DNA from 4 places in the Massilia sp. S19_KUP03_FR1 genome. Region 3 is predicted to be linked to each of the others. Evidence: predicted binding sites of a transcription regulator. Region 3 holds the regulator's gene; each other region holds the start of a gene.

Region 1 (7,817 bases), on a different contig from region 3:
ACGGCAATTTTCCTGATCGCCGTGTATGTCGGCCTGTTCATCGGCATGCTATTTCTCGGTCAATCGATGGTGGGTGGCCGCTTTCTCGACCGGCACATGGGAACGGTGGCAGTCCTTGCCCTTGCAGGCCCGGCACTGGTGCTGAAGTTCGCCTTCGGCGCCAAAAAAACCGTCATTCTTCTCCAGCCGGCCGGGCTCAGATTCGCTAACGGATCGAAGCAACTGGCGTCGCACGATGTCAAGAGCTTCGGGGTCATGACGGAGTCGGTTAGCAGCAATAACGGGCATGTCCAGTCGGCGTATGTGTACGCCGATGCGCTGGGACAGCGGATCAAACTGACCGGCCATATGAAAAACGAGTTGGCCACGGCAATCCGCGATGAGATCGTCGAATTTTATAGTCGGGGGTAGTTACCAGGTCAGCGGGACAAATATGCATGAGTTCGGTCGCTTTCGGGGGGCAAGGAGCAGCAATCTTGTTGGCCCGGGGGCGGAATCGAACCACCGACACAAGGATTTTCAATCTTCGCGCCGTGCCTGCTAACACACTGTCGATCTGCCGGACCAGGGTTCTTCTATCGGCCGGCAGCTTAGCGTGGATTGTTATTCGTACTATCCATGGCAGACCCGCTGGCGTCCCACAGCGCGGTTCTGCCTGCCATACCGTATTTCCGGATCAACCATCATGCTTGTATAGAACACGAAACCCGCACATTGAACCGGCGACGGACCGGCCGATTTCGGAGGATGGAGAGGCGTTTGATGAGGAACTGGCTTGAACTGATGCAGAAGGACACCGTCGAGAACATCGATTCCATTCGCACGACGTACCGCGAGCAGAATATCTATTTGCAGTCAGGATGGCAGTCGGCTCGCCACTAGCGGATGCGCGAACAGTTGTTGAAATCGGTAGGGCCGGATCCGACCCGAACCGGAACTTCAAGCGTCTCTTAGTGGAAGGCCAGCAATAATCGCTTCCACTGCATTGACAAGGATGTCACAGCTTTGCGCCTGGGTTGCATCGGATACGTCACCTGCCGTGTCAACGATGGTGCGGACAGTTCCCAGCGCCGCACCAGCGCCGAAGTGGCCTTGCGTTCATCAATGAGAAACAACCCGCTTCTGCAATAATGCCCGACGACGTCCCCCTTCCAATGCGAGTATGCCCGCCAGCATTAGTAGGGCAGTAGTCGGTTCCGGCACGACTCCCGTCGCCGTATAGTCCGTACCTGACTCTGCTGTAACACTGAAATCTTTCACCAGATTCCCGCGCTCGTCTCGAACGATAATTTGATTCAAAATAGCTGTGTTGCTGAAATCGGCGACCGCCTTGCTGTCTGGCTCCCAACTCCAGATCTGTGCCAGTGCGTAGAAACCGATGATGAATTCAGTGGGCCGGTTGAATTGAAATGGCACAGTGACAGTCGCAACGCCGTCTCGCACTTCGAAATTCCGCTGTTGATCCCACATTTCGTACCCGCCAATCACGGGAACATATTGAAATAAACTGCGGGCAGTCGCGCCGCCGCTACTGTCAGCGATGCCGTCCACGGCAAAATTGAATTGCGCAGTTCCAGTTCCATTGCCTCCATGAAATACATACACGTCACGGAAGCTGGTACGTGCGCCGACGGAAGCGAAGGATGGGAACTCGCCTTGGCTGGCATCGCCTGTCAGCTCGACCTCCGCACGCGCTTTCAGGATTCCATATCCACCCGTGCCCGAGGCCTTGAAATTCAGAGTCCAGTTGGTTTCTGGCACTGCAACCGATCCAGCGCATCCCGCCCCTGTGCGGTTCTCGCAGGCATACCAGCCAGCAGGGTCGTTCGACCCATAAAATCGAACATAGTCGAGCGATTCGAGCAACGGCCCAGCTTGCGTCACCGCCGACACCAGTAAACCTCCGAAAAAAGCAATCAAACGTTCCGTTTTCATGGCGAGCTTTCTTTATGGTTGGATTCACCATTGCAAGCAATTTCGATGCCAATAATTATTCCTCTGTGTTTACAAAGCCTTAGCTAATCCAAAATCGTTACCATGTAAATATTATCGACAGTTCCCCCTATGTCAGGATAGATGTCGCGTCACTTGAATCAATTTAATCCATGCGGGGCGGAGCAAAGACGTGCAGTGAACCAGTATCGAGCAGAACGCAAGGAAGCCATTCTTCGGCAGATGATGCCGCCGGAGAACAGGTCGGTGTCGGCCCTGGCGAAGGAGAATGGCATCTCGGAATAGACACTTTATAATGGGATCGGAGCGCCACTTCCTGTACAAGCTGCGGCGTTACCGGGAGGGGGGCGGAACGTTTCCGGTCGAGGGCGTCGACATGGTGGAGCGCTTGGTCGACGCGGTTGCTGCCGCCGAACCGTTCGCCGCCGATGCTGGGCGCGGTATGGCGGCTGCACAAACGGGGCAGGCTGCGCCGACGCGATTCGACCGGGAAACACAGCTGGCGCCGATCGGGAAGGGTTTTATTTGTTAAACGAGAAAATGCGCCCGACTGACTTGACGTCTCAGGCACAGACCCGGGGTGCGACGGCCGCTGGCCTGGCGCGGCCGTCGTGCCTGTGAGGCGCTTCTGATACGTCGCATCAAACACCGAGTCCGTCAACCACCGCTTGCAGTCCGGGTTGTCGCCGAACTGCTTGAAGAGCGCGGTGTAGTCTGTCAGCAGGGGCAAGACTTTGCGCCCCGACGCCTTGTCGTGCGCCAGCTTCGCGTTCTTCCGCAAATGGACAAAGTCACCCTCACAACGGCCTATAACAATAGGCCGCTATTTTTCCTTTTCCATACCCTTTGTATTTTGCATCCTTCAAAAAAATCACTGTGCCTGATTCCGACGAGCCAAAATAATAGAAGATTAGAGATCATCGGGATGAGCGAAAATGAAAAGAAAATAACTATATCTTGATCAAAATGTCCACTGCCCGAACCAGTCACTATTTCGAGATATATAACGAATTCACCGATGTAGATGAAAATAGACAAGAGGAAAGCGATGATGAATGGCCGGTCTTTGAGTACCCTGCAAATCACAATATTGGTAAGGCAATGTGTGATAAGCGGAATCCCACTAATCAGTACCAGATACACGCCAATACCTCTGATATCGGCATCGTTTTTGCCCAAGTCTACGATTAAAAACCATATAAGTGCAATCGCAAGCTGAGACAAAAGTGCAGTGAATGTATAAAATATCATCGTTTGTCCATTGATTTGAACTTCTCACTTTTCGTTCACATCACTTGGATTAAGTCGACGGCGCATTAACTGGATACCATATTATTTCTACCTTGGCCAGTCAGGCTGCATTACCATCGTGGCCCCCCACGAGCGCCCGTGCAAACAAACCCGCAAGCCAGTAGATGACGGCCGCAACCTCTTACCCGACACACCAGTCAATGATGCGATGAACGCAGGCGCAGCCTTTGACGGGACTTGCCCAGCGTCAATGTGACGATCATTCCTCCATGCAACTATCTTCACGCCGGATCTTGCAAGCCAGTCAGCACTGCGACAGCTTTTTTCGACGTCACCGATCAGCATATTGAGCGCGACACACGCGCTGGAGCAAGGCGGCATGCCATGACCCTCTATCAGATCAAGCCGCAGTTCCAGGCGTGGCTTCGGCCCTTGGTGCGACGCCTTGCCAGTTGCGGGGTGCGCGCCAACCAGGTGACCGTGCTTGCAGCAATTGCCTCGCTGGTGGTCGGCGCTCTGGTCGCGGCGCTGGCACAGCGGCCGGCGCTGTTTCTGATCCTGCCGCCATGGCTTTTCATGCGGATGGCGCTCAACGCCATCGATGGCATGCTGGCCCGGGAGCACGGGCAGCAAAGCACACTGGGCGCATATCTCAACGAGCTGGGAGACATCGTTTCCGACCTGGCCTTGATCGCCCCTTTTGTTCAGACAAGCGCGTTTGGCGGTGCCGACGTGTTTGTGTTTGCCTTGTCGGCGGTCCTGGTCGAATGCGCTGGCCTGATAGGGCCACTGGCGCGCGCCAGTCGACGCTACGACGGGCCGCTCGGCAAGAGCGACCGTGCGTTCATCCTTGGCGCGCTATCGCTCTGGATCGGGCTCGGAATGGGCCTTGGTCCGCTGGGTCACATTGTGTGGATCGGGTTGTCGACTTTGTCGATCCTGACCATTTTCAAGCGGGTGCGCGGCGGAATCATTGAATCCAGGCAGATCTCAACGCAATCTTCGGAGCCGATCTTATGACACGCAATCCGTCAGAGTCTTCTTTTGTCACCCATGATGGCCAATCGCTGTTCTATCGCTACTGGCCGGCCGTCAGCTCGCATGCGCAAAATACGCAAGATGCGGTCATTCTGTTCCATCGAGGGCACGAGCATTCCGGCCGGGTGGCCCACCTGTGCGATGAACTGGACCTGCCTGACCACGCCTTTTTCGCGTGGGACGCGCGCGGTCACGGCCGTTCACCAGGCGAGCGCGGCTACAGTCCGAGCCTGGCGGACTCGGTGCGCGATGTCCAGACCTTTGTCGACCATATCACGGACACCTATGGTATCCGGGTCGAGCAGATATCCGTCATTGCGCAAAGCGTCGGCGCCGTGCTGGCCACCACCTGGGTGCATGACTACGCGCCGCGCATACGCTGCCTGGTGGTGGCCTCGCCCGCCTTCAAGGTGAAACTGTATGTGCCATTTGCCCGCGCGGGACTGCGCCTGCTGTATCGGCTGCGCGGAACGTTTTTCGTCAACAGCTACGTGAAGCCAACATACCTGACGCATGATCCGGCGCGCATCGCCAGCTATCGCCAGGATCCGCTCATCACGCGGCCAATCGCCGTCAATATCCTGCTCGATCTGTACGACACCGCGCAGCGCATTGTGGAAAACGCAGCGGCCATTACCGTGCCCACATTGCTGTTGATCTCCGGGGCAGATTGGGTGGTCCATCGTGGACCCCAGGACGCATTCTTTGGGCGGCTCGGCTCGCATGTCAAAGAGTGCATCGTGCTCGACGGCTTCTTTCATGACACGCTGGGAGAACGCGATCGCGCGCCAGCGGTGGCGGCGATACGGCGCTTCATTGGACGCGAACTGGCGTCGCCAGCGACACCGGTGTCGCTGCGCCAGGCGCACCTGCGCGGTAGTTTCAAGGATGAAGCCGACCGCCTGGCCAAGCCACCGGCCACTGGTAGCCCAGCCGCCTTGTACTGGGGCATGACGCGCGCCGGCTTGCGGCTGGGAGGTGTTTTGTCCGATGGTGTCAGGCTCGGGCATCAGACGGGCTTTGATTCCGGCTCAACCCTGGATTACGTCTACCGCAACCAGGCGGCGGGGCGTTTCGGGATCGGCCGTATGGTCGACCGCAATTACCTCGATGCCATTGGCTGGCGCGGTATCCGCCAGCGCAAGCAGCACGTCGAGGAACTGATCGGGAATGCCATTCTTCGGCTGCATCATGCCAGCGTGCCAGTACGCATTGTCGATATCGCGGCCGGTCATGGCCGCTACGTGCTCGATGCGCTGGCCTCGCAGAAGGCGCGCATCAACGGCGCGGAGGTACAAGATATTTTGCTGCGCGACTACAGCGATATCAATGTGCAGCAGGGGCGCGCGCTCATCCGCAGCAAAGGACTCGAGCGCCTGGCGCGTTTTGAGACAGGCGACGCGTTCGATGCGCGCAGCCTCGCCACACTCAAGGCGCCAACACTTGCCATCGTATCGGGCCTGTATGAGCTGTTCGGCGACAACGACATGGTCGCCCGCTCGCTGGGCGGTCTGGCCCAGGCAGTCGGTGCGGGAGGCTATCTGATCTACACGGGCCAACCGTGGCATCCGCAACTGGAATTTATCGCCCGCGCACTGACCAGTCACCGGCAGGGTTCTGCCTGGGTCATGCGGCGCCGTCCGCAAGCAGAAATGGACGAGTTGGTGCGCGAAGCGGGTTTCGAGAAGATCGCGCAGCGCATTGATCCATGGGGTATCTTCACCGTCAGCCTGGCACGGCGGATTGGACACGCAGCGTGACGAACGAGCGGCTACGCATCCGGGCGGATCAGCTGCCTTTGCCGCCAGGCCCGAAACCGAATTGGCTTGCGCCGTTGCTGCTGGCCGGCATGGGCGCGCTGTTTTTTACCTCCTATGCCTGGTCAAACTGGCTTGCCAGCCAGCGCGTCGATATTCCGTCCCTGTACTTCGCGTGGGAGCGGCACATTCCATTCATTCCCTGGACGATACTGCCGTACTGGTCGATCGATTTTTTCTACGCCGGTTCCTTCTTTCTTTGGTCAACACGCGCGATGCTGTTGACGCACGCAAAGCGGCTGCTGGCGGCGCAATTGATTTCGGTCGCCTGCTTTGTCGCCTTTCCGCTGCGTTTCGCCTTCGAGCATCCTCCTGCCCATGGATGGGCCGGAACGCTGTTCACCTTATTGGGCGGATTCGACAAGCCATTCAATCAGGCACCGTCGCTTCACATCAGCCTGCTCTTAATACTATGGGTGGCTTACGCGGCGCGCGCGCGGGGTGGCTGGCGGTGGTTACTCCATGGCTGGTTTGCGCTGATCGGCGTGTCTGTGCTGACGACCTATCAGCACCATTTCATCGACGTGCCCAGCGGCTGGCTGGCAGGCTGCCTGTGCGTGTTTGCGTTTCCGCTTTCCGAACCGACGGGCAGGGCACTGCGGTGCGAGCAAACCCGTCGGATCGCACGTTGTTATGGCATCGGTGCAGCGGCAATGGCGCTGCTATCGCTGGCCATCGTGCGCGACACCCTCGCCGCAGGCTTGTTGCTCGCCTGGACCGCGCTCGCGCTCGCCTGCGTCGCACAGCAGTATCACGCCGGTCGACCAGACGGCCTTGGAAAACAGGCCGATGGCACATTTCCAATGGCAAGCTGGTGCCTGTTGGCGCCCTATCTGTGCGGCGCCTTTTTCAATGCCAGGTGGTGGACACGCGGCCAGCCAGGCGCGTCGCGCGTGGCAGAAGGACTTTGGCTGGGCCGTTTTCCGACCGCTGCCGAGCTACGCCGCACCGGGGCGAATGCCGTGCTCGACCTCACAGCGGAACTCCCGCGGCTGGTTCGTCCCAGCGTGTATCGCTGCATACCGGTACTTGATCTGACCGTACCAAGCGAGAGCGATCTGCGCGTCGCCGTGGACACCATCCATGCGTGGCAGGCGGATGGACGCACGGTCCTGGTCTGCTGCGCGCTCGGCTATTCGCGCAGCGCGCTGGTGGCAGCTGCATGGCTAGCGGACCAATCCCCGCAGCCAGTTGCGCCGTCGCAGTTGCTGGCACAGCTGCGTGCCGCCAGACCTGGCGTCACGCTCGGGCCGCGCAGTATGGAGGGGCTGGCGGCTTATATGTCGACGAAGCGGAATCAAACGGAACATCGGCCTTTAAGCGGAGTGGACGATGCCATATAAAGACACATGCAACCTGGCGGATGGCGTCAGTAAATGGCTCGCGTGTGTAACGGGTAGCAGCTTGCGCGCCGCCGCGCATCTGAATATGGCGGGCTTGATTTTGGCGGCCGTGCTTGTGCAGCGTACTGACGTCAAACCGATGGCGACTGCGCTGGGCGCAGCGACGTTGTTTCTGGCGGCCATCCAACTGTATCTGTTGCTTCGCATCGAAATCGACCGCCAGTTGTTTGACGTCCTCGCAAGCGCCCATGGCCCGCACGATCTTGCCGCACTCGACGACGCGCTCGCTGTTTTAGCCCTGTGCACTCGAACCAATGCCAGCCGCTCGTTAACAGCACGCTCACTCGGCGCATTTCGCTTTGTCAGGATCACCGTCGTGGTGACGGCACTGCAGTTGCTGGCAGCCGGCATGGGT
Region 2 (6,927 bases), on a different contig from region 3:
CGGATGAATTAGCTTCATCTACTCACGTTAGAGCTTAGAAGCAGTCGCGTTGCCAAGAAGCCTTTACCATGCCAAAATCGTCAAGTTACCAGGGCAACCATAACTTATCTTAATAACCCTAATAGAACGCGCGTTAGCGCTGTACCCAATCGTAGCAAGGGGAATTGCACATCTTATGAGGATAATGTACCCATTTTTAGACTGGGATCTCAAATTGTTCTTCGACCCCGACGAAAATCAAAGCCGCCTACCTGTTTAATGGCCAGCTGGCACCGCCGGAATCATGATTCAACGACGTGCTGCGCAAGGGGCCAAAAGCTGTCGGTTTCGTGATTAAAAAGGACGACGGAAAACTTGGTACAAAAACGACCGAGGAAGGCGTGCGCAACGGTCGGTCCCGGCTTACCCGCTCAACGCGTCACGCAAAACGGGACTTCTGTCGTTGCATGTAACGAATTAACCTTAGGGAACCGCTGATTAATTCAGGATTTCCCGGAATTTCGCCTGTAAGCCCTTGATTTATAAGAGCACAGCTTCCCTGGATGCGAATAAATCAGCGCCTCCTTAGCGATGATAGTCAATGTTTAAATTGAAGCCTTCTTCGAAAAAATGCATAACCCTTTCGACATCATCAACGCTTTCAATAGTAAGGTCGTCAAGCATTACCATGACTTTGACATCGTCAGCTTCAGGATAGTGCAGTACGTGAGTAACTGCGAGTGCCCCGGAAAAACCCTTTACACTTAACGGTTCCGTATGGAAAAGCGGATAGCTAAGTATAACCGCCGAGCCAATCTCAGGGACGGCAGCTAACGCAAGCGTTCCTGTAACAGTACCAATAGAACTTGTTTCGGTGAAAACACTAAAATCGATATAAATTTTCATTTTGGAAAAGGCCTATTAGGAATCCAGATTTCTGTTGACATTAAAAATTCTTGAGACATATCACACCCCATTAGTTGGCCTAGCGACAAAATTGCATTGATGCTTTTAATTCTTCCAGCGAGACCGTCGACATGATTAGTCCACTTGATTGTACCAAACATCTCTTTATCATCGACGAGCATCTCATTTTTTTTGACTCTTGCGGCGTCTATTACCTTCCTAGCTTCCTCCTTAAGTGCTCTACAAGGATCTTCAGATTTAACGCATACTCTATCAAATACAGATTCCTGATCGGGTGTCATTCTTTTTGGACGCTGCACTGAAAACATGCCATCAAATGGATTTTTTAGATTGGGCCATGGCAAAGATGTAGTGGTCGGGAAGGAATTGTCTCCATCTATTACTGGTGGCGGAGCATTCGAGCAAACTATAAAGAAACCGGCAATTTTGCATCCAGACAATCCGCTCGGATCGACCATCGATAGTGGATTTGACGAGGCATATGCATAGGTATTTAGGCCGCCTTGAATTCCAATAACATCACTTTGAACGAATCGCCCAGTGTCAGGGTCGTAGTCGCGATGAAGATTGTAGTGGAGTCCGCTTTCCACATCAAAGTATTGACCTGGGAATCGTAATCCATAGGAAAATCTTCCTACGCCGATGGGATCTTCAACGGCCAAATTATTTCCAAAAGGACTAGAAGTCCAACTCCACTTAGGCCGATTTAATGTGTCCGTGATCAGCCTCGGTGTGTTAATTTGGTCGGCATAAACATAATTGATGGTTCCATTTGCGAATACTGCAACCGGCTGATCACCCAGCCATATGTGTTCAGCGAGAGTAGCGCCTGTTTGATCAAGCTCAGCAATAAGATGGCCTCGCTCGTCATATGTGTAGCGACTCGTGGGATCATGTACCCATCCGCAGCTGGCCAGTCTTCAAGGCCAGGCACGTTTTGCGTACACTGCTAACTACCGACAAGCCTTCGCTGATCTCATGACCCAAGCCCTGCATAGCCAAGCGCGAACGACGCACCTAATTCGCGAAGAAATCAAGAACTCCAAGCTCTCCCAAGCAGAGTTAGCAAGGCTCTACAACGTCACGCGGCAGACGATCAGGAAGTGGCAAGATCGCGAAACGCCGCTTGATGGTTCGCACTGCCCCAAGACGATGAATACCACGCTGACACCGGACCAGGAACTTGTCGTTGTCGAGCTGCGTAAAACGCTTCTGCTGGCCACCGACGATCTGCTCGCGGTAACACGCGAGTTCATTAATCCGGCCGTCTCTCGTGCCGGTCTCGGCCGTTGCCTGCGCCGTCACGGCGTGTCGGACTTGCGCGATCTCGTTCCTGTGTTGGACGGCGAAAAGCCCATGGCCAGGAAAACCTTCAAGGATTACGAGCCGGGCTATCTCCACGTCGATATCAAATACTTGCCGCAAATGCCGGACGAGACATCCCGGCGCTATTTGTTCGTCGCGATCGATCGTGCAACCCGTTGGGTCTTCATGGAAATCTATGCCGACCAGTCTGACAGCAGCAGCACCGATTTCTTGATCAAGGTAAAAAATGCCTGCCCGATCAACATCGTTAAACTACTGACCGATAATGGCAGCCAGTTTACGGACCGCTTCACCAGCAAGAAGAAGGACCCCGTCACCGGCGATCGCATCCCGTCTGGCAAGCACGCCTTCGACGTTCTCTGCAAAGCCCTGGCGATCGAACATCGGCTTATTCCACCTCGCCATCCACAAACCAACGGCATGGTGGAACGCTTCAATGGCCGCATCAGCGAGATCGTTGGACAGACCCGTTTTGGTTCCGCTGCCGAGCTCGAATCGACGTTGCGCAACTATCTAAAAATCTACAACAACAGCATCCCACAGCGCGCTCTCGAACACCAAACGCCGATCCAGGCACTGAAAAAATGGCACGATAAAAAGCCAGAATTATTCGTTAAACGTGTCTATAACCAAGCGGGTCTTGACAGGTAAACTGCTTTGGCTACCGTTTCTCATAGGAGAATTCGACAGACACCGCTTCAGCCGGTAGCAAAAAAACAATCGCCTTCGGGCGATTTTTTCCTTGTCCGAAGCGAGCAGGGCACCCGAGGAAACCGCACGACGCACCGTTTGCGCACTTTTCTACTCACCCTGATATCGCCTGTAGATCCGCAAAGTATTCCAGGCGACCGGCAGGGTCGCGTCGGTACTGCCCAGTTGCAGAAAGAAGACAAAACGCCCGTCAACGTCAGATCCAGTGAATGCACCCCGATGATTGCCCCCGGGCGTTGAATGTCCCGATGTGTCACGCCGGGCTACGCGCCACTCGTGAACTTTTCGTTGACAGAAATCTTCCAAAATGCCCGTTTGCGATGGTACCGAACCGGACACCACTTTCGTGCGCGTGACCGCCAATTGGCGCCCCACCCAGCCACCGAACCCAAATGATTGAAGTGTCAAACGAGGCAGACGAATGACGTTCGAGTTTCATTGCAAAGGTTGCGGCCAGATCCATCAAGGCATGCCGGCACTCGACGCGGCCGCGCCGTTGAGCTTTTACGCTGTGCCGCAGGACGAGCGTGCAGCGCGCTGCCAGCTTGATACGGATGCCTGCATCATCGACGGGCAGCAGTATTTCGTCCGTGGCTGTCTCGAGATCCCGGTGCACGGCGAGTCCGAGCAGTTCTCCTGGGGCGTGTAGGTGTCGCTCAGCGAGCAGAGTTTCCAAAAATGGGGCGCATGTTACGCGTCCGAGCAGCGTGCGCATATTGGTCCTTTCTTTGGCTGGCTGAATGCCGCGCTCCAGCCATATCCGGACACGGTGAACCTGAAGACCCAGTTTCATCTCAGGAACGGTTTCATTCGGCCATTCATCGAACTGGAACCGACCGACCATCCGCTGGCGGTCGAGCAACGCGAGGGGATATCAGTCGAACGGGTCGCACAGCTCTACGCAATCGTGGTGCATGACGGGGAGGGCGGTAACGATGCTGTCTGAGTCTGTCTCCGCCTGCGATGACTTCTCCTCGCTGATTGGGAAGCGCGTCGACGCATACTTCCACGCCGATGGCTAGTGGCACTTCTTCGTGGCGCTGCGCGCCGAGGAGGGGCGGAGCATCGTGTTTTCGACCGAAGATCGTGGTTTGGCCAGGTATTTCGAGGTGTTCCCTCTGAAGTTTGCGGTTGAAGCCACCGAGGGGCGTCAGGGGTGTCGTTCGAACCGCTCCTCATCGAGACGGTACGCCCGCTCTGGCGGCTGGAATGGCTTGAGCCCACGCCAGACGATGGCCAGTTCCTTGGCACCGGCCCCATCATGTTCACCATGCGGGTGCAGGCCCTGCTTCACTATCGGCAGTGCATGTTGCGTGCGTTCTGGCAGGCGTTACGTTGTCGGACAGCGCGGGGCGGACTGTCCTCTCGTCCGCTTCGGACAGCGCCCCCTTCAACGTCGACATAGCGGTCGAGCCCGCAGCTGTCGCGCTTCTTCTCGAGGGCTTCGCGGGCGCTTGAGATTGTCGCGAGCGCATTGCATCGCGGCGCTCGCGACGGTGGTGCGTGAGCGTCCAGCTGTCGGGATCGGCAGCGCGACACGCGGGAACTTTTCTTGCAATCCCGGCTGGCAGCAGGCCGCCTGAGCCGGTTCAACGCGTTCCAGGCCGTATCTTCCTTCAATAGCGCCTCCATCCGGCGCGCATCTTCTCCGTCCACGTGGCCATTGAGGAAGTCGGGCAGTCGCACCAGCAGGCGTTGTTGTTCATCCATGGCTATTGCCTTCCTGGGCGAACCAGCGCGCCATTAAGAAGAAACATTTCCGGCTAAGTCTTGTCGAGATTTTTTACATGTGCGATGAAAAACGTTGCTCGGTACACCATAAGTTCTTGTTTCTAAACTGCAATTTATAGCTGGCGCGAAAATTGCTTATTCACAATTATTTTGATTGATGATTATGAAAAAGCTTTACTTCAGCCTTTGTGCCCTTATTGTTTCTTTGGCCGCCATCAGTGGTGGCGCTAGCGCAGGGGTTGTCGATTTCGAAGATTTTGTGGTCCAAATTGGAGCGCCACGTCCCCTAATTATCGACAAGGGTCTAACGTTTAGCGGCACCAATATGGACGTCTACGGTCCGTACGTCGGCGGATTTTTTGTACCAAATGGTACCTTCTGGCTGCATACCAACCATTATTTCATTACCACTATTACTGCCACCAGTGGCGCTGATTTCTCGATGTCGCAGCTGGACATGGAATTGACCAGCCTTTTTGATTTACAAGCCCAAGAGTACGCCACGCTCGTCGGCCATAGGGCGGACGGCCTTACCGTGACCACAGATATTCTGGTCAGCGCATCGGGTTGGAACACATTCATCCTGAGCGGATTTAACAATCTGACGTCTCTTGACATCTTCAAGCGCGAACTTGGTGAAGGTTCCCTGGGCTTTGATAATCTCGTGTTCAACGAGCAGGCCATCCCGGAACCAGGGTCGATTTTCCTGCTAGCACTGGGTTTGTTCGGACTGTCAGCGGCGCGCCGTCGTCAGCGCTAACGTTGCATTGCGGGCATTCCGATGCAGGCAGCCGTGCTTGGATTGTTCGTGCATTGACGGGCTGTTAAAATTTGCGCTCCACTTTCCATGATCCATTTGCAGGAGCATACAAATTTTACGTTTTCTACTCGGCGCGGTGATGGCACGGCCAAGGCTGACAATCGCTGTTGCCTTACTGGTGCTGGTGGCCCTGGCCGCCACGATCACCTACACCGGCTTGCTGGTCGTAGGCGTATTGGCCGAATATCTCGGCACAAGCCGGTTCGTCGCGGGCCTGCTGCTGGGCGCTCTGTTCGCAAGGTTGCCCTGGATTAGCAGAGGCAAGCTTCGTATCGTCGGGCTGTTGCCGAAGCCGGTTCGTCTGCCATTGATGGCGAGCCTGCTCACACTTTGCTTGTTGCGCTTTTTGATGCAAGGGGACGCCGTGTCGGCCCTTTGCGCAGGCTTGACGATGATTTTTGTGCTCGCCTTTCCCTTGTGGAAAAAACGTCTGTTCGCGCGACTCTCGCCTTCTGCATTCAACTTTGCAGCGGGCCGAAATGCGGCTGTCGCCGCCGATAACACAGTGATTGAAGGTGACTTCAGAGAAAGAAAAGACTGATGCCGTCGTTCGAACTTTCCACAGGCTGTTCTCCTTCGTTTCAGGAAAAAATCCACATTCAGCGGTCTGTGGCAGTGTAGTTCCTTGCGCCAACTGTATGACCGCGTGCCTTGAGGCCTGGTGTAGCGATCATTCAGGCCAACGCACAGGCACCCAGCATGCTGCTCTGATACCAGGTGTCAACGGCGATTTAAAACTGATACGTTTTCACCACCAGCATGCGCTCGATTTTTCTCTCTTCTCATAACCCGTTCAGCCAGCCTTGCCGGCGCCGATGCACTTGACGGTACCGGCCTGCCGCGGGTGTTTAATGCGGTAGTTTTCGCCGGCGATCGGCACGACATGTGCGAGGTGCAGCAACCGGTCCAGCAGCGCTGCCTTCAACGTCGCGTCCTGTGCAAACGTCGCATCCCATTGGCCGAACGGCAGGTTGCTCGTCACGATCAGGCTGCCTTTTTCGTACAGCGCCGCGATCACTTGGAAGAACAGGTTGGCCTGCTCGCGCTCATTGGAAGGTAAGCAATTTCATCAATGATCAGCAGCCGGCGCCGGCGCCGCTTCGGCGATGCGCTCGATCACGATAGCGGGACGCGGTGCGGGTGGTTCCGGCGCCGCTGCCTGCGGCCGCGCGGCAGCGATGTCGCCTCGCCATGGCTGCGCCAGTACCTGCAGGTAAGCCACTTCATTTGCCATCCGTTCGGACGGTTTCTCCTGCGTCGTGCCGTGCACACGCGCGTTGGCGACCTCGCGCAGCGAGCGTGTCACCTCCACGTTGGCCGTGATGACATCGAGCTGCAAACCGCTCTGGTCCAGGCGGCTTGCCAGCGGCACGTAAAACGACCTGCGCAAATAGCCGTTGAAGCGCTCGACCTTGCCCTTGGTCTGGGCCCGG
Region 3 (7,817 bases):
AGCAAAAGCTTCCCGAATTCCTGGACCCGAAGCACCCCACCTGACGTGCGCATCAAGATGGGAGGACCGAACGCCGGTTTTACCTCGCTCGCGGCAGGCCTCGACTATCTGCAACTGCACCCTGACGAAACGGTCTGGGTAATGAACTGGGACGCCCCTAGTCACCCCAAGGATGCGCAAATCAACGAGAACATGGTCCTGCTCGTCCTGGCCGGCCAAGACTATAAAACTGACCGCGCATCACTGGCATGGCTGCCCTACCCCGCCGTCAGAAAAGCCAGCGCATTCGAGGCAAGCGACAACGGCCAGTCACGCCCCCTGCAAGTCTGGAAAGCCGCGCTCGACAAGGCCGCCGCGAACGCCGGCATCCAGAAAACCTCGATCGGCTTCGTCATCCACGACGCTGCCAACCTGCACCGCGACTCGTCCGACCGCCTTGCCGTGCTGGCCCGCACCATGACCGAAGAAGTCCCCGAACTCGACTTCATGAAGCAGACCTTCAATACCCCCGCCCTGCTTGGCGAAATGGGGGCAGGCACGGCCCTCACGAATCTCGCGCTGGCGATTGCCTACGCTAACCACTTCGGCAAGAACGTGCTGGTGGCCGGCACCACCGACCAGGAGGAGCTTACCGCCACGGTCGTGCTGCCGCCGCCCGTCGTGCGGCCGATCGTGCCCGGCGCACCCTGGTTCCGCGCCCGGGGCGGCAACCATGCCTATTTGCCGTGGTGGGGCTTGCGCCATGATGCACCGCGCTACCCGCAAGGTTTTTCGCAGTGACCCACCACGAAAGGACATGCCATGCGTCGCGTGATTCGATTGAACGATCCAACCAGCCATGGCGGCAAGGTCGTCGCCGCCGCGCCTAATACGACCGCGATGGGCGTTGCAGTGGCGCGCAAGGGCGACCGCTGCTTTTGTCCGATGAAAGGCCATGAAGTATGTGTGATCGCCGAGGGCGATCCGCATGTCCTGATCGACGGCGTACCGGTTGCGTTCGAGGGCCACGCCACGAGCTGTGGCGCGACGCTGATGTCAACCGTGCCGAAGAGCGGCTGCGGCTGAGCGCAGAATCAAAAAAGGTGCACATCAGGCGCCGTGATCAGGAAACGCTGCCCGACATAGTCGAAGGTGATCGCTTGATCCTGGAAAGGCACCATGCCGATCGTGCCGAACAGGCTCGAGCCCCCAAATGCCGGCTGCTTGTCAATCGTGCAGAACGATGCCCCGGTACCGGTACCTAGCCCAATCGGCCCGATATGGAACGCAGCGCGGATCGGTGCCGTGCGACAGAGCATCGGATGATTCCACGACATCGTTGTTACCGCCACCGCATCGCGTGCGCCGGCTGGCCCTACCAGCGCCAGCCAATCAGGTTCGTGAAACACAATCAATTGTGCAGGCGCGCTGCCGGTGTCGACGATCAGGGAAACGCGGCGCCGGTCAGCGAGCGTGACTTCGATGAGCGGGACCTGCCCATGCCCTTCCTCACTGGTCGTCATCGTGAAGGGCACGCTATTCGCATCCGTTGCGACGAGCGCAGCGGCGCCTTCGATAAAGCGAAAGCGGGCATGGCGCAAGTCCAGCGTCAGATTACCGTTCGCGAACAGATCGTTGCCGATGGTGCCCACCAGGGGGCCGACATCGGTCAAACGGCATCCGGTTTCCCGGTGGGCTGCATCGTCGGGGTAGATCAGGTTGAAGGTACGCCGTCCCAGCATGGCACCGACGCCGAACTGGCCGATCACGAGCTGCCCGGCGTTCGCGGCGTAACGCACTGGCAAGCCCGAGCGATACAACCGGCTGGTGCCTACCGCTGTGTCGAGCTGCATGCTGCACGCGTTACCGTCGAGTGTGACCGGCAGGACGATGGCGACTCTGTCTGTCACGAAACCCGGCTGCGCCTTGATCGCCCAATTGAAAGGATACCAATCGCTCGCCGCCGCGGCAGCAGTGAGCCACGTGAGTGCCAGTATCGGCACGCAGCATCGAAGCAAGCACATCATCATCGAATCAACCTTCTTGTTGAGCATGTTCTTTCGATGATAATTTATAAGTTACCAGAAAGCAAAAAAGGCGCCCATGAGGCGCCTTCCCTGTTCAGTTGGTATGCATTACACCGGGACGGCAACGCCCCCTTCAGTCAGGTGTTTGATGGCCTGATGGTCATGCTCGTGTACTTTTTCCTTGTATTTCATGACCTGGCGGTCGAGCCGGTCGATGAGCGCATCGACGGCGGCGTACAGGTCGTGCGAAAGGCTTTCGACGTGCAGCAATTTGCCGGACATTCGAAGATTGATTTCTGCTTTTTGTCGTTTGTCTTTTTCCGTCAGATTGTCGACGGTGAGGATCACGGCGATGTCGATCACTTGATCGAAGTGGCGGCGAATGCGTTCCAGTTTGGCCTGGACATATTCGCGAATGGCGGGGGTTACTTCAAGATGATGTCCACTGATGGTGAGATTCATACATAAACTCCTTTGAAGAAATGCCACGCTCGGTGCCGTACGCGATGCGCGCCGGTCGAACGCCTTACATGGACTTGCGCAAGGTAACAGGAGGGATCTTTAATGCTTCACGGTATTTCGCGACCGTGCGGCGCGCGATGACCATCCCCTGTTCCCCCAGCATGTCCGCGATCTTGCTATCAGAAAGTGGATTTTTAGGGTCTTCTGCTCCTGTGAGTTGCACAATCAATGCCCGGATCGCCGTCGAGGATGCTTCTCCTCCCGCATCGGTGGCGACGTGGCTGCCAAAAAAGTACTTCAGCTCAAACATGCCGTGTGGGGTCAGCATGAATTTCTGGGTGGTGACACGTGAGATCGTGCTCTCGTGCAGACCTAGTGTATCAGCAATCTCCCGAAGAACAAGTGGCCGCATGGCAACAGCACCGTGCGAAAAGAAATTCTTTTGGCGCTCCACGATGGCCTCGGAAACGCGCAGGATCGTGTCGAAACGCTGGCGCATGTTCTTGATCAGCCACTTCGCTTCCTGCAGTTGCGCGCCCATCTGGGCTTCGCTCTTGCCCTGCTTGAGCAAGGCGGCATAGGCGCTGTTCACGCGCAGGCGCGGCATCACGTCCTGGTTGAGCATGCACACCCACGCGCCCTTGACCCGCTTGACCACCACGTCGGGCACGACGAAGTCCGACACGTTCGACGCAAACACGTTGCCGGGGTGCGGATTGCAGGCGCGGATGACCACTTGGGCCTCGCGCAAATCTTCATCGTCGCAATCGAGTGCTTTTTTCAGCTTGGTGGTTTCGCGCTGGGCGAACCAGGTCAGGTGATTTTCGACGATGGCCAGCGCCATGCGCCGCGTAACCATCGGGATGCCCGCCATGCGCCGGATCTGCAGCGCCAGGCATTCGGACGCATCGCGTGCACCCACGCCGACGGGATCGAAACTCTGCACCAGCGACAGCGCCGTTTTCAGTTCATCGAGATCGATCTCAAGTTCTTCCGGCAGGCGCGCGTGGATGTCGTCCAGCGACTCCTCCAGGTAGCCATTGTCGTCCAGTCCATCGACCAGGATTTCGACCAGCGCGCGGTCGCGCTGCGACAGCACCGCCAGGCGCGCCTGCTCCATCAGGTGCTCGCGCAGCGTGGTGCCGGACGCTTCGATCTGGGGGCGCGATTCTTCGTCGTCGCTGCCCTTGGCGCGGCTGCTGTCGCTCCAGTCAGTGTCGCCGTCGTGGCTGACCTGCGCTTCTTCGCCGCTGCCGCCGCCCTCTTCTCCGCCACCTTCGGCCGCGCCTTCAGCAGGCGCCGGCGCATCCTGGCTGCCTGGCGCGGGAGGGGCTTCGCTCTGCGCGCCTGGTGCGTTGATGGCGCCGTCGCCCAGCAGCCGCACGGAGCGGTCGAGCGGGTCGTCGAGGCGCTCCAACAGCGGGTTGTCGGACAGGGCCTGCTCCAGCTCCTGGTGCAGCTCGAGCGTCGAAAGCTGCAACAGCCGGATCGACTGCTGCAACTGCGGCGTGAGCGCCAGGTGCTGCGAGGTCCGAAGCTGGAGTGATTGTTTCATCCCTTACATCCGGAAGTGTTCGCCGAGGTACACGCGCCGCACCGACTCGTCCGCGATAATATCGTCGGGACGGCCGGAGGCCAGCACCGCACCCTGGTTGATGATGTAGGCGCGGTCGCAGATGCCGAGCGTTTCGCGCACGTTGTGGTCGGTGATCAAGACGCCGATGCCACGCTCTTTCAGGAAGCGCACAATGCGCTGGATCTCGATCACGGCAATCGGGTCGACCCCGGCGAACGGTTCGTCGAGCAGCACGAAGCGCGGATTGGTGGCCAGCGCGCGCGCAATTTCAACGCGCCGCCGTTCACCGCCGGACAGCGACATGGCCTGGTTCTCGCGCAGTTTTTCGATCTGCAGGTCGGCCAGCAAGGTGTCGAGGCGATCGTTGATCTGGGCCTTCGACAGCGCCTTGCCGTCCACGGTCTGCAGTTCGAGCACGGCGCGGATATTGTCTTCGACGGTCAGCTTGCGAAACACCGACGCTTCCTGCGGCAGATAGGACAAGCCCATGACGGCGCGCCGGTGAATCGGCAGGCTGGAGATGTCGACGCCGTTGATTTCGATGGCGCCGGCGTCCGACGGCACCAGGCCGACGATCATGTAGAACGACGTGGTTTTGCCGGCGCCGTTCGGGCCCAGCAAACCAACCACTTCGCCGCATTTGACCTGCAGCGACACGTCGCGTACCACCAAACGTTTGCCATAACTCTTCTGCAGCCCCCGCACGATCAGGGTGCTGCCGCTGTCAATTTCCGCCATTATTTCTTACCCGCTGGGGCTGGGGCTGGGGCTGGGGCTGGGGCCGCAGCTGCGGCGGCCGCCGTTTTACGGGGTGCCAGGATCAGCGTGCCGCGGCCTTTGCCGACACGGCTCTCGCCACTGACGTCATTGCGCACCAGCGCGACTTCCTTGCGGCTGTCGTAGGAAATGAATTCGCCATCGACCTGGTTCGACAGGCGCGTGCCTTCCAGGTTTTTCACGGTCGCGTTGTTAAACAGCTTGGCCATCTCGGTGCGCTCGTCGTATTCGATGCGCTGGGCCTGCCCCTCCACCCACAGGTCCGGGCCGCCGTCCTTCTTCTGGCGGAATGTGGCCATCTTGCCCGGCACGGTGGTGAGCGTGACGCTCATGTAACCGTCGGCCGACGCCTGCAGCACGGCCTTTTCCGATTTCATGATCAGCGTGCCGCGCGTGAGGATCACGTTGCCGGTCAGGATGCGGGTCTGCGTCACTTCGTCGACGTCGGCCGAATCGAAGTCGATCACGGCCTGTTTCAGCGAGTCGGCCTTTTCGGCGCTGGCATGGAAGGCAAGCAGCGACAGCACGGCGGCGGCGAAGATTTTTTTCATGGGAATCAATCCTGGTTCAAAGGGCATGTGTCGGTTTTTATCGTTGAATTATTTTGGCGTCCGCGGCTGCGACACGATCTGGCCCTGGCTGACCACGTGCAGCTTCTGCGTTGCATTATTGGCCAGCATGCCGACGCCCGTCAGCCTGGACGTGCCGAGCAGGATCTCGACCGGTTGATCGGTCTTGACGATTTCATCGTCCGGCAAGGCGCTCAGCGCCTGACTGTGAATCTGCAGCGCCTGCGTCTTGCCAGAGGCGGGGCGCAGCACTTCCACGTCGCCCTTCATGTCGACCTGGTTCTGCTCATGCAGCACCTGCGCCGTTTTGGACGTGACGGTCATGCTCGGACGGCCGGGAGTCATGCTGCGCATCACCGGCTTGTCGATGTCAGAGACATCGGTATCGGGCCGGTGCGACAGCCTGGCGCCGGAAAGCACGTAGTGCGGCAGGCCGGCGGGCGACATGCGCACGTAGCTGAAGTTTTCGACGATGTAATCGGGCTCGCTCGATTTCACGTCGACGTTCTGTTCGCCCTGGTCCTGCGTCACCTGCACCAGCCAGAAGCTGCCCAGCGCCAGGAACACAGCGCCCAGCATCAGACCGATCAGGGGCCAGCGGTGCGCGGTGCGCTTGGAATGACTTTTTTGGCTGTTGGGCATGGGCTCAGTAACCAATCACGCGTAATAAGGCGCAAGCGCCGCATCATACGTGCCCTGGGCGCGCATCACGAGATCGCACACTTCGCGCACGGCGCCGCGGCCGCCGGCCGCGCGCGTGACGTAGTGGACGCGATGCTGCACGTCCGCATGACCGCTCGGCACGGCCACCGCAAAGCCGACCTTGGTGAGCAGCGGCAGGTCGATGACGTCGTCGCCGATGTAGCCGCATTCATCGGCCGTGACGCCGGTCGCCTCGAGCAGCTGGGCAAAGGCGACGCGCTTGTCGTGGATGCCCTGGTAGACGTGGGCGATGCCGAGATCGGCGGCGCGTTTCACCACGATGACCGATTTGCGCGCGCTGATGATGGCCGTGACGACCCCGGTTTTGGCCAGCAGCTGGATACCCAGGCCGTCAAGGACAAAAAAGGTCTTGCTCACTTCGCCGTCGGCGCTATAGGTCAGGCTGCCGTCGGTGAGCACGCCGTCGACGTCGAAGATCATGACTTTGATGCGTTTCGCGCGCTCGATGTGAGCAAGTGGAGGGGTCGACATCATCAGATCACCTTTGCACGGGTCAGGTCGTGGATATGCAGGGCACCGACCAGCACGCCGGCGGTATCGACCACCAGCATCTGGTTGATGCGGAATTCTTCCATGATGGCCACCGCGTCGACCGCCAGCTGCTCGGCCTGCACGCTGCGCGGGTTGGCGTGCATGACATCGCGCATGACGATGCTGGAAAAATCGTGGTCGCCGGCGATCAAGCGGCGCAGGTCGCCGTCGGTGAATACGCCGAGGGGGCGCTGGTCGGCGTCGACCACGGCCGTCATGCCCATGCCCTTCTGGCTGATTTCGACCAGCGCTTCGAGCAAGGGCGTATCCGGCGCGACCATCGGCAAGGCAGCGCCGCTGCGCATCACGTCGCGCACGTGGGTCAGCAGGCGCCGGCCCAGCGCGCCGCCCGGGTGCGAGCGGGCGAAGTCAGACTCCTTGAAACCGCGCGCGTCGAGCAGCGCCATGGCGATGGCGTCGCCCAGCGCCAGCGTGACGGTGGTGCTGGCGGTGGGGGCCAGGTTCATCGGGCAGGCTTCCTTGGCCACGAACACGTTCAAGTGCACATCGGCCAGCAGCGCCAGGCTCGATTGCGGCTTGCCGGTCATGGCAATCAGGGGCGCGCCCATGCGCTTGACCATCGGCAGGATTTCCATCAGCTCGGCCGACTCGCCCGAATACGACAGGGCGATGACGACGTCGTGCGGCGTGATCATGCCCAGGTCGCCGTGCGCGGCTTCGGCCGGATGGACGAACATGGCCGGGGTGCCGGTGGAAGCGAGCGTGGCGGCGATCTTGCGCGCGATGTGCCCGGACTTGCCGATGCCGGACACCACGACGCGGCCGCTGCACGCATACAACAGCGCAACGGCGCGCGCCACGCTGTCGTCCTGGTCGAGGCGGGCGTCGAGCGCACGAATGGCGTCGCCTTCAATAACCAGGGTTTCGCGCGCCAGCATCAAGGCGCGGCGCGCCTGCTCGGCGTCGAAACTTTTCAGCATTATTTTTCCATCGGTTACACTCATCGTGCCAGTATAAACGAATTGCGAAAGCAAAAAACCTGCCAGTGATTTTCTGGCCTCGAGACTGTGCATTCCTCTTCATTTTTCGCGCAGGGCACATGGTTTCAGGACTCGAACTAACCCTTCTTCTGTTAGGCAGCGCGGTACTCGGGGTGGTGGCGTTCCGGATGTTGCACCTGCCGCCGATGCTCGGCTACCTGGCCGTCGGCGT
Region 4 (7,817 bases), on a different contig from region 3:
TCGGCCAGCACGATGGTGTCGTCGCTGCCAGCCCAGTTGCGCTCAAATTCATCGAGGCCGATCTTGACGGCGATGACGCCGGCAATTTCTTTGCCATTCCTGACTGGCTGGGCGATGAAGTAACCCGGTTCGCTGGTGGTTGAACCGATGCCGTAGAAGCGGCCGGCGTGGCCTGCCAGCGCTTCGCGGAAGTAGGGGCGGAAACCGAAATTATGGCCGAGGAAGGTGAGGGGCAGGGCCCAGTTGCTGGCGGCGAGGGTGTCGCCGTTGCGGTCCATCAGGTAGATCGCGCCGACCCTGGCCTGGCGCGCGATTGTCTCGAGCATCACGTTCAGGCGGGTGCGCCGTGCCGTGTCCGACGGGTGGGCCAGTACCTGCGCCACGTCGTCCTGCAGGCCGACCACGTAAGGCAGGGTTTCAAATTTGACCAGGGCCGATTCGAGTTCCGGCGCCATTAACTGCAGCTGGCGCTGACCGCCGGCCAGCACCTCGGCCGCACCCTGGCGCGCCGCGACCAGGTACACCGCTGCCACCAGCGCGGCGCCGGCCAGCAGTGCGATCAGCCAGCCGAGTTGTCGTTTCAAATGCATGTCCGATTCTATCCTCGCGGAGGCGAGGACCCATAGCGTCTTCGTTTAATTGCAACACCAATCATACGTGCCATGGGCCCTCGCCTTCGCGAGGGTGACGGTTTTTAGGGTGATGGTGAAATGAAGTGCGACGTTCAATCCACCGCGGCAATCCGCAGTTCATCCGTATGATGCCGCTGCTGCTCCTCCATCACCAGCGCCCCCAGTTCGCGTTTGAGCGCGTTGAACTCCGGCGCCGCCGGATCGCGCAGACGCGGCAGGTCGACCAGGATGTCGCGCTTGACCGTGCCGGGACGATACGTCATGACGACGATGCGATCGGCCAGGTAAATCGCTTCCTCGATGCTGTGGGTAACAAAGATGATGGTCTTTTTTAGCTCGGCCCAGATGCGCAGCAGTTCGTCCTGCAGGTTGCGCCGCGTGAGGGCGTCGAGCGCACCGAACGGTTCATCCATTAGCATGATCGGCGAATCGAGCGCCAGCACGCGCGCAATTGCCACGCGTTGGCGCATGCCGCCCGACAGGTCCTTGGGAAAGCGCTGGCGGAAGTCGGTCAGCGACAGCATCGCCAGCAGTTCGTCTACCCGGGACGCGATTTGCGCCGCCGGTGTTCCCTTGATTTCCAGGCCAAAGGCGATGTTTTTTTCGACTGTCATCCAGGGGAACAAGGCGTACTCCTGGAACACCATGCCGCGCTCCGGACCCGGTCCGGTCACGAGGTTGCCGGCGGCCGTGATGGTGCCGGACGAGGGCAGGGCGAAGCCGGCAATCGCATTGAGCAGGGTCGACTTGCCGCAGCCGGAAGGCCCCAGCAGGCAGACGAACTGGCCGTCCGGGATGTGCAGGTTGATGTCTTTCAGGGCGACGACAGCGTTCTCGCCGGGGTTGAAAATCTTGTTGACGCTCTTGATATCGATGTGGGATACGGTCATGTCAGCTCTCCAGGCCGCGGTGCCAGCGCAGCAGGTAATTATTCAAACGGTTCATGCCGATATCGATGGCCAGCCCGAGCATGCCGATGCTGATCATGCCGGCGATGATCTTGTCGGACCAGAAGTACTCGCGCGCTTCGAGGATGCGGAAGCCCAGGCCGTTGTTCACGGCGATCATCTCGGAGACGATCACCACGATGAAGGCGGTACCGATGCCGATCCGCACACCCGACAGGATGTAGGGCACGGCCGCTGGCAGCATGATCCTGATGAACATGGTGCGCCGGTTCACGCCAAGGTTGCGCGCGGCGCGGATGTAGATCGAGTCGACCTGGCGCACGCCGGCGATGGTATTCATCAGCACCGGGAAGAACGCACCCAGCGAAATGAGGAACAGGGCTGGCGCGTTGCCCAGGCCGAACCACAGGATTGCCAGCGGGATGTAGGCGATTGGCGGAATCGGGCGCAGCACCTGCATCATCGGATTGAGCCAGGCGTAGGCCTTCTTGCTCGACCCCATCCACAGGCCGATCGGCAGGGCCAGGCCGGCGCCGATGGCGAAGCCGACCACGACGCGGTACATGCTGCCGAGCGTGTCGATCAGTAGTTCGCCGGAAAACATCCAGGCCAGGCGCGAGCCGGCGGCCGGGTCGAACGCTGTCAAGGGCAGCGCGTACTCCACCCACTTGACTGCCACCGCCCACGGCGACGGCAGCACTTGCGGGTTCACCCAGCCCAGCATGGCGGCCATTTGCCACAGCAGGATGATGACGACCGGGACCACCAGGCCGATGGCGCTTTCGCGCCAGTGCGAGATTTTCATCGTTCCGCCAATTATTTAGTTGACTGCGTGATCGACAGGGTTTTCTTGGCCTGGTCGAGCAGGTCGGTCTTGACCCAGTCAGTCGCCACTGGCGGGTTTTTCATCTTGCCGGTGCCGGTCTTGAACATCACATCGGTGGTGGTCTGGATGTGGGCCGCGGTGATGTCGTAGGTGAATGGCGAATTCTCGATCGCGTCGTTGAAGTCGTCGGCCGTGATCTGGTTTTTGAACATCGACTCGCGCACATACTTCTCGCCGGCAGCCTTGTTATCGATGAACAGCTTGGTGGCCTGCACGAAGCAGGTCATGAACTTGGCCGCCAGCGGGCGCTTCTCTTTATAGAACTTCTCGCTCATCACGAGGGTGCGCACCGGCATGCCGATCGGGGTGTCATACGGCTTCATGACTTCCATGCCGAAGCCCTTGTTGATGGCCTGCGACGACTGCGGTTCGCTTTGCATGATGGCGTCGAGGTTCTTGCCCATCAGGGCCTGGTTCAGATCCGCGAACGCCAGGTAGATCACTTGCACGTCCTTGCCCGGCTGGTCCGACATGGACAATCCCGCCTGCGCCAGTTCGGCGGCGAGCAGCACTTCATGAATGCCGCCGCGCGTGACGCCGACTTTCTTGCCCTTCAAATCCTTGATCGACTTGATGCCGCCGTCGGGACGGGCGACCAGGCGCGCGCCACCCTTGGCAAAGCCGGCGACAATGTAGATCGGCGCGCCATTGGCGCGGCCGGAGATGGCCGCTTCGGAGGCAGTGGCGCCAACGTCGAGTTCACCGGCGAGGATCGCCTGCATCACGTCCGGGCCCTTGGCGAACATGTGTTCCTCGACCTTGATGCCGCATTTGGTGTTCAGTTCCTTGATGTACGAGACGGCGCCGTAGTGGGCAAATTTGAGGTTGCCGAGGCGGATCACGTTGTCGTCGGCGGCGAAGGCCGGGGTGACGATGGCGGCGGACAGGACGGCCGAAGCCAGAACGAGGTGGGAAATGCGTTTCATGGTGTCTCCATTATGGTTTGCTTGCATGGAAGACTAATGCAGAAAACATGCCAGCAGGTGACTGAATGTTAAGTGCTTGATTCTTCAAGCAATTGATCGCGCAGGGTGCAGGCAGGGCGGCGAAAGTTCGCAAAAGCCGGCGGCGCGTGTGCGGACTTTCGCACAAGTCCAAGTCTGTAGTTTGACTACAAATTCGATGCCAAACATGCGCCGCTGATGTATATTCTCTACAAATTTTTTTGACCCCGACATCAGGCGCCTCCATGACGACTCCCACGACCAATACCACGCCCTGGTGGCAAGAAGCCATCATTTACCAGGTCTATCCGCGCAGCTTCCTCGACACCAATGGCGACGGCGTCGGCGACCTGCCCGGCATTACCGCCAAGCTCGACTACATTGCGGGCCTGGGCGTGGACATCGTCTGGATCTCGCCGTTTTTCAAGTCGCCGATGAAGGATTTCGGTTACGACGTATCGGACTACTGCGACGTCGATCCGCTGTTTGGCAATCTGGCCGATTTCGATGCGCTGATCGCCAAGGCGCACAGCGTCGGCATCAAGATCATGATCGACCAGGTCATGTCGCATTGCGCCGATGCGCACCCGTGGTTCGTCGAAAGCCGCGCCAGCCGCGATAATCCGAAGGCCGACTGGTTTGTATGGGCCGACCCGCTCCCGGACGGCAATCCGCCAACCAACTGGATGTCGGTGTTCGGTGGCTCGTCGTGGCAGTGGGATTCGCGCCGGCGCCAGTACTACCTGCACAACTTCCTGGCCAGCCAGCCGGACCTGAATTTCCACAACCCGGAAGTCCAGCAGGCGCACCTCGATGCGCTGCGCTTCTGGCTGGCGCGTGGCGTCGACGGCGTGCGCATGGACGCCTGCAACTACCACTTCCACGACCAGCAACTGCGCAACAACCCGCCGGCCAACAACCGCGATTCGACCACGGTCACCGACGTCAACCCGTACGGCATGCAGGCGCACCTGTACGACAAGACGCGCCCCGAAAACATCGCCTTCCTGCGCCGCATCCGCCTGCTCCTCAACGAGTACGATGCAGTGGCCATCGGCGAAGTGGGTGCAGACGATTCGCTGGCCGTGATGGCCGAATACACGGCCGACGGCGACAAGCTGCACATGGCTTACAGCTTCACCTTCCTGACGCCCGATTTCAGCGCCAGGCATATCCGCAAGTCGGTGGAAGAATTCGAAGAGCGCGTCAAGGGCGGCTGGGCCTCATGGTCGGTGGGGAACCACGACAGCATCCGCGTGATGACGCGCTGGGGTCGCGACAATCCCACGCCTGCGCTGGCCAAGCTGGTGCTGGCGATGCAGCTGGCGCTGAAGGGCACACCGTGCCTGTACCAGGGCGACGAGCTGGCGCTGGTGGAAGCGGATGTGCCATTCGAACTGCTGCAGGATCCGTACGGGATCACCTTCTGGCCCGAGTTCAAGGGCCGCGACGGCTGCCGCACGCCGATGCCGTGGACCGACGAAGCGCCGAATGCAGGTTTTACCACCGGCACGCCATGGTTGCCAGTGGCGGCGCCACACCTGGCGGACGCGGTATCGGTGGAAGAGCAGGATCCAGACTCTGCCTTGCACTACACGCGCAAGGCGATCGCCTGGCGCAAGTCGCTGCCACAGCTCACGCGTGGCGAGATCACCTTCCACGATGCGCCGGAGCCGGTGCTGGCCTTGCAGCGTGATCTGGCAGGCTTCCCGTCGGTGCTGGGGTGCTTCAATTTGTCGGCGCAGGCGATGACGTTCAACTGGCCTGCCGCGGCGTCGGCGACTTTGCTGGAAGGGCACGGTTTGCCGGGGTCGATCAGCGGTAGCGAAATTACCTTGCCGGCGTATGGCGCGTGGTTTGGCACCGTCGGGTAAAGCTTGCGGGTTATGGGTCCCGGCGAAAGCCGGGACCCATGCTGAGTGTGCCGAACCAGAAAAATCACCGCACCACCGGCCTGCTCGCCCGCCACTGCGCCAGAGTCAAGTTTTTATCCGTCTCAAAATCCCGCACCAGAATCTCGTCGCCCCGCTCGGCCACCAGAAATGTCTCGCGCCGCTGCAGCGCCTCTGCCCCATCCTCGGCAAACGTCAACTGCCAGTATTTTTTTCCATTGACCGTCTGCGGCCCGTCTTCCATCAGCGCCGGATGGGTCGCGCCCTTCGACGCCTGCTCGATCTGCACCGACCAGGTTTTCAGTTCCGGCAGCGCCATCAACGCCGCTTTGGCCTGCTCGGTATCGCGGCTGGTGTCGGCGGCGATCGGCTTGCCCGGTTCCACTGGCTTGTCGTCCTTGCACGCGGCAGCACCACAGGCGAGCAGCAGGGTCAGCAAAAAAGCGGTGGGACGGGCAGGGGACATGGCGTTCTCGATCGGTGCAATGGGTGCATGCTAATCCAGCCGCGGGCGGGCGGCAAGCCATGAAAAAGCCTGCAAGGCGCAAACCTTGCAGGCTGTTCAACTCTCCCTCAAGGCAATCAGGCGCGGCTGGTGCGGCGGCTGACGCCCAGTGCGACCAGGCCCAGTCCCAGCAGGGCCAGAGGTGCTGGCTCAGGCACGTCATTCGGGACGGCCGGGCCCACCCGCTCGATCGAGTATGACGTTGGAGTGCCATAGAATGTCGCGTACCCTTCCGTGCCAATCGTGATGAAATAGCCGAAACCGTAGTCTGATGCGATGGTTTGATAGTGCATCGGTGACATCAGTGCAACGCTGTCCATTGAATTGGTGTACGAATACACCCTCTGCTCCATATTTGTGTACTGACCGTTGGTCGCGGTGCCCTGGATGAACGAGTCTACCTGCCCCTGCTCGCTGCGCACGTAGCTATATTCGCCAGCATACGCCGAACTCGTCAGATCGAACAAATAGCTTTTCGTTACGCCATTAACCGTCACGGTTTGCGTGGCAGTTCCCAAAAGTATGCCGGAGCGCGAAATTTCCGTAACCATGTCCGAGTTGCTCGGCAACAGTGAACTGTCCATCGTCAGCGAAATCGAATACCCAGCCCCCACAAGGCTGCCAACGATACCGAAGACGCCATTGTCATCGGTGCCGGAGTCGATCATTCCCGTCGATGAATAGACCAGCGTTGTGGCGTGCACGCTGCCGCTCAGCACGGTGGCGAACAGGGCAGCAATAACGGCGGTGATTTTAGCGAATTTCATTTTTGATATGAGCTATGCTCAGTGGGTGGATGGTACTACCCATATTAGCTAGAATCGTGCCAATGCCAGGCCGGAAAAATTAGTCGTTTAAAATCAAGGCGGTAAAATTCCGGAAAGAATTTTATATTTCCATGTGTAAACTTTTTCGACAGCCGGCACCGACCGTTATTGTACGATTGCCCATGAAAAAAGCCTGCAAGGCATGTACCTTGCAGGCTTTTCGGGTCAAGCGAACAGCAATTACATCATGCCGTCCATGCCGCCCATACCACCCATGCCGCCCATACCACCACCCATGCCGCCGCCTTGCTTGTCATCGGCAAGTTCCGCGACCATGCAATCGGTGGTCAGCATCAGGCCAGCGATCGACGCTGCATTTTGCAGTGCCGAACGGGTGACTTTGGCTGGGTCCAGCACGCCCATTTCGACCATGTCGCCGTAGGTGCCGTTGGCTGCGTTGTAACCGTAGTTACCCGAGCCAGCCAGGACAGCTGCGACCACGACCGACGATTCTTCGCCAGCGTTTTGCACGATCATGCGCAGTGGCTCTTCCATCGCGCGCAGCACGATTTTGATACCAGCATCTTGATCAGGGTTGTCGCCTTTGACGCTGATGTTAGCGCGTGCGCGCAGCAGGGCAACGCCGCCGCCTGGCACGATGCCTTCTTCAACAGCAGCGCGGGTTGCATGCAAAGCATCTTCAACGCGGGCTTTTTTCTCTTTCATTTCGACTTCGGTGGCAGCGCCAACCTTGATCACGGCAACGCCGCCGGCCAGCTTGGCCACGCGCTCTTGCAGTTTTTCACGGTCGTAGTCCGAGGTCGCTTCTTCGATTTGCGTGCGCACTTGCTTGACGCGTGCTTCGATCGCAGCAGCCTGGCCAGCACCGTCGATGATGATGGTGTTTTCCTTGCCCACTTCGATACGCTTGGCCTGGCCCAGCTCTTCCAGCGTGACTTTTTCCAGCGTCAGGCCAACTTCTTCAGCGATCACTTGACCACCGGTCAGGACAGCGATGTCTTCCAGCATGGCTTTACGACGGTCGCCGAAGCCTGGTGCCTTGACGGCGCAGGTTTTCAGGATGCCGCGGATGTTGTTGACCACCAGGGTCGCCAGTGCTTCGCCTTCGATGTCTTCTGCGATGATCAGCAGTGGACGGCCGGCTTTGGCCACTTGCTCCAGGATCGGCAGCAGGTCACGGATGTTCGAGATTTTTTTGTCGCACAGCAGAACGAATGGATTGTCCTGGATGGCAACTTGCTTGTCCGGGTTGTTGATGAAGT

What was found. Region 3 encodes sigma-54, which starts transcription at its own class of promoters, with help from an activator protein. Its sites were predicted from a motif close to TGGCANGNAANCTGCTTT; they were not measured.
Region 1: the regulator sigma-54 is predicted to act here: its motif matches at 1,969-1,986, upstream of V6M87_RS16140 (PEP-CTERM sorting domain-containing protein).
Region 2: the regulator sigma-54 is predicted to act here: its motif matches at 4,795-4,812, upstream of V6M87_RS16175 (PEP-CTERM sorting domain-containing protein).
Region 4: the regulator sigma-54 is predicted to act here: its motif matches at 6,579-6,596, upstream of V6M87_RS08080 (PEP-CTERM sorting domain-containing protein).

Annotation. Positions count from the first base shown of each region.
Region 1 covers NZ_JAQQPS010000013.1:176,343-184,159, reverse strand. The annotation lists gene V6M87_RS16145 (hypothetical protein) at 1-411, shown strand, start outside; gene V6M87_RS16140 (PEP-CTERM sorting domain-containing protein) at 1,102-1,935, opposite strand; gene V6M87_RS16135 (hypothetical protein) at 2,249-2,485, shown strand; gene V6M87_RS16130 (CDP-alcohol phosphatidyltransferase family protein) at 3,589-4,224, shown strand; gene V6M87_RS16125 (bifunctional alpha/beta hydrolase/class I SAM-dependent methyltransferase) at 4,221-6,002, shown strand; gene V6M87_RS16120 (phosphatase PAP2/dual specificity phosphatase family protein) at 5,999-7,402, shown strand; gene V6M87_RS16115 (hypothetical protein) at 7,392-7,817, shown strand, end outside.
Region 2 covers NZ_JAQQPS010000013.1:185,834-192,760, reverse strand. The annotation lists gene V6M87_RS16200 (hypothetical protein) at 565-885, opposite strand; gene V6M87_RS16195 (RHS repeat-associated core domain-containing protein) at 882-1,628, opposite strand; gene V6M87_RS16190 (IS481 family transposase) at 1,885-2,883, shown strand; partial or broken gene V6M87_RS16185 (DUF2199 domain-containing protein) at 3,365-3,889, shown strand; gene V6M87_RS16180 (hypothetical protein) at 4,237-4,653, opposite strand; gene V6M87_RS16175 (PEP-CTERM sorting domain-containing protein) at 4,838-5,434, shown strand; gene V6M87_RS16170 (hypothetical protein) at 5,574-6,035, shown strand; partial or broken gene V6M87_RS16165 (ATP-binding protein) at 6,288-6,580, opposite strand; partial or broken gene V6M87_RS16160 (IS21 family transposase) at 6,564-6,927, opposite strand, start outside.
Region 3 covers NZ_JAQQPS010000014.1:162,380-170,196, reverse strand. The annotation lists gene V6M87_RS17045 (hypothetical protein) at 1-780, shown strand, start outside; gene V6M87_RS17040 (PAAR domain-containing protein) at 802-1,065, shown strand; gene V6M87_RS17035 (hypothetical protein) at 1,074-2,033, opposite strand; gene hpf (ribosome hibernation-promoting factor, HPF/YfiA family) at 2,115-2,468, opposite strand; gene V6M87_RS17025 (RNA polymerase factor sigma-54) at 2,533-4,023, opposite strand; gene lptB (LPS export ABC transporter ATP-binding protein) at 4,027-4,782, opposite strand; gene lptA (lipopolysaccharide transport periplasmic protein LptA) at 4,782-5,372, opposite strand; gene lptC (LPS export ABC transporter periplasmic protein LptC) at 5,421-6,032, opposite strand; gene V6M87_RS17005 (KdsC family phosphatase) at 6,048-6,587, opposite strand; gene V6M87_RS17000 (KpsF/GutQ family sugar-phosphate isomerase) at 6,587-7,609, opposite strand; gene V6M87_RS16995 (monovalent cation:proton antiporter-2 (CPA2) family protein) at 7,705-7,817, shown strand, end outside.
Region 4 covers NZ_JAQQPS010000006.1:20,245-28,061, reverse strand. The annotation lists gene V6M87_RS08110 (sensor histidine kinase) at 1-590, opposite strand, end outside; gene V6M87_RS08105 (ABC transporter ATP-binding protein) at 725-1,522, opposite strand; gene V6M87_RS08100 (ABC transporter permease) at 1,524-2,345, opposite strand; gene V6M87_RS08095 (ABC transporter substrate-binding protein) at 2,357-3,352, opposite strand; gene V6M87_RS08090 (alpha-amylase family glycosyl hydrolase) at 3,616-5,244, shown strand; gene V6M87_RS08085 (hypothetical protein) at 5,309-5,728, opposite strand; gene V6M87_RS08080 (PEP-CTERM sorting domain-containing protein) at 5,845-6,534, opposite strand; gene groL (chaperonin GroEL) at 6,775-7,817, opposite strand, start outside.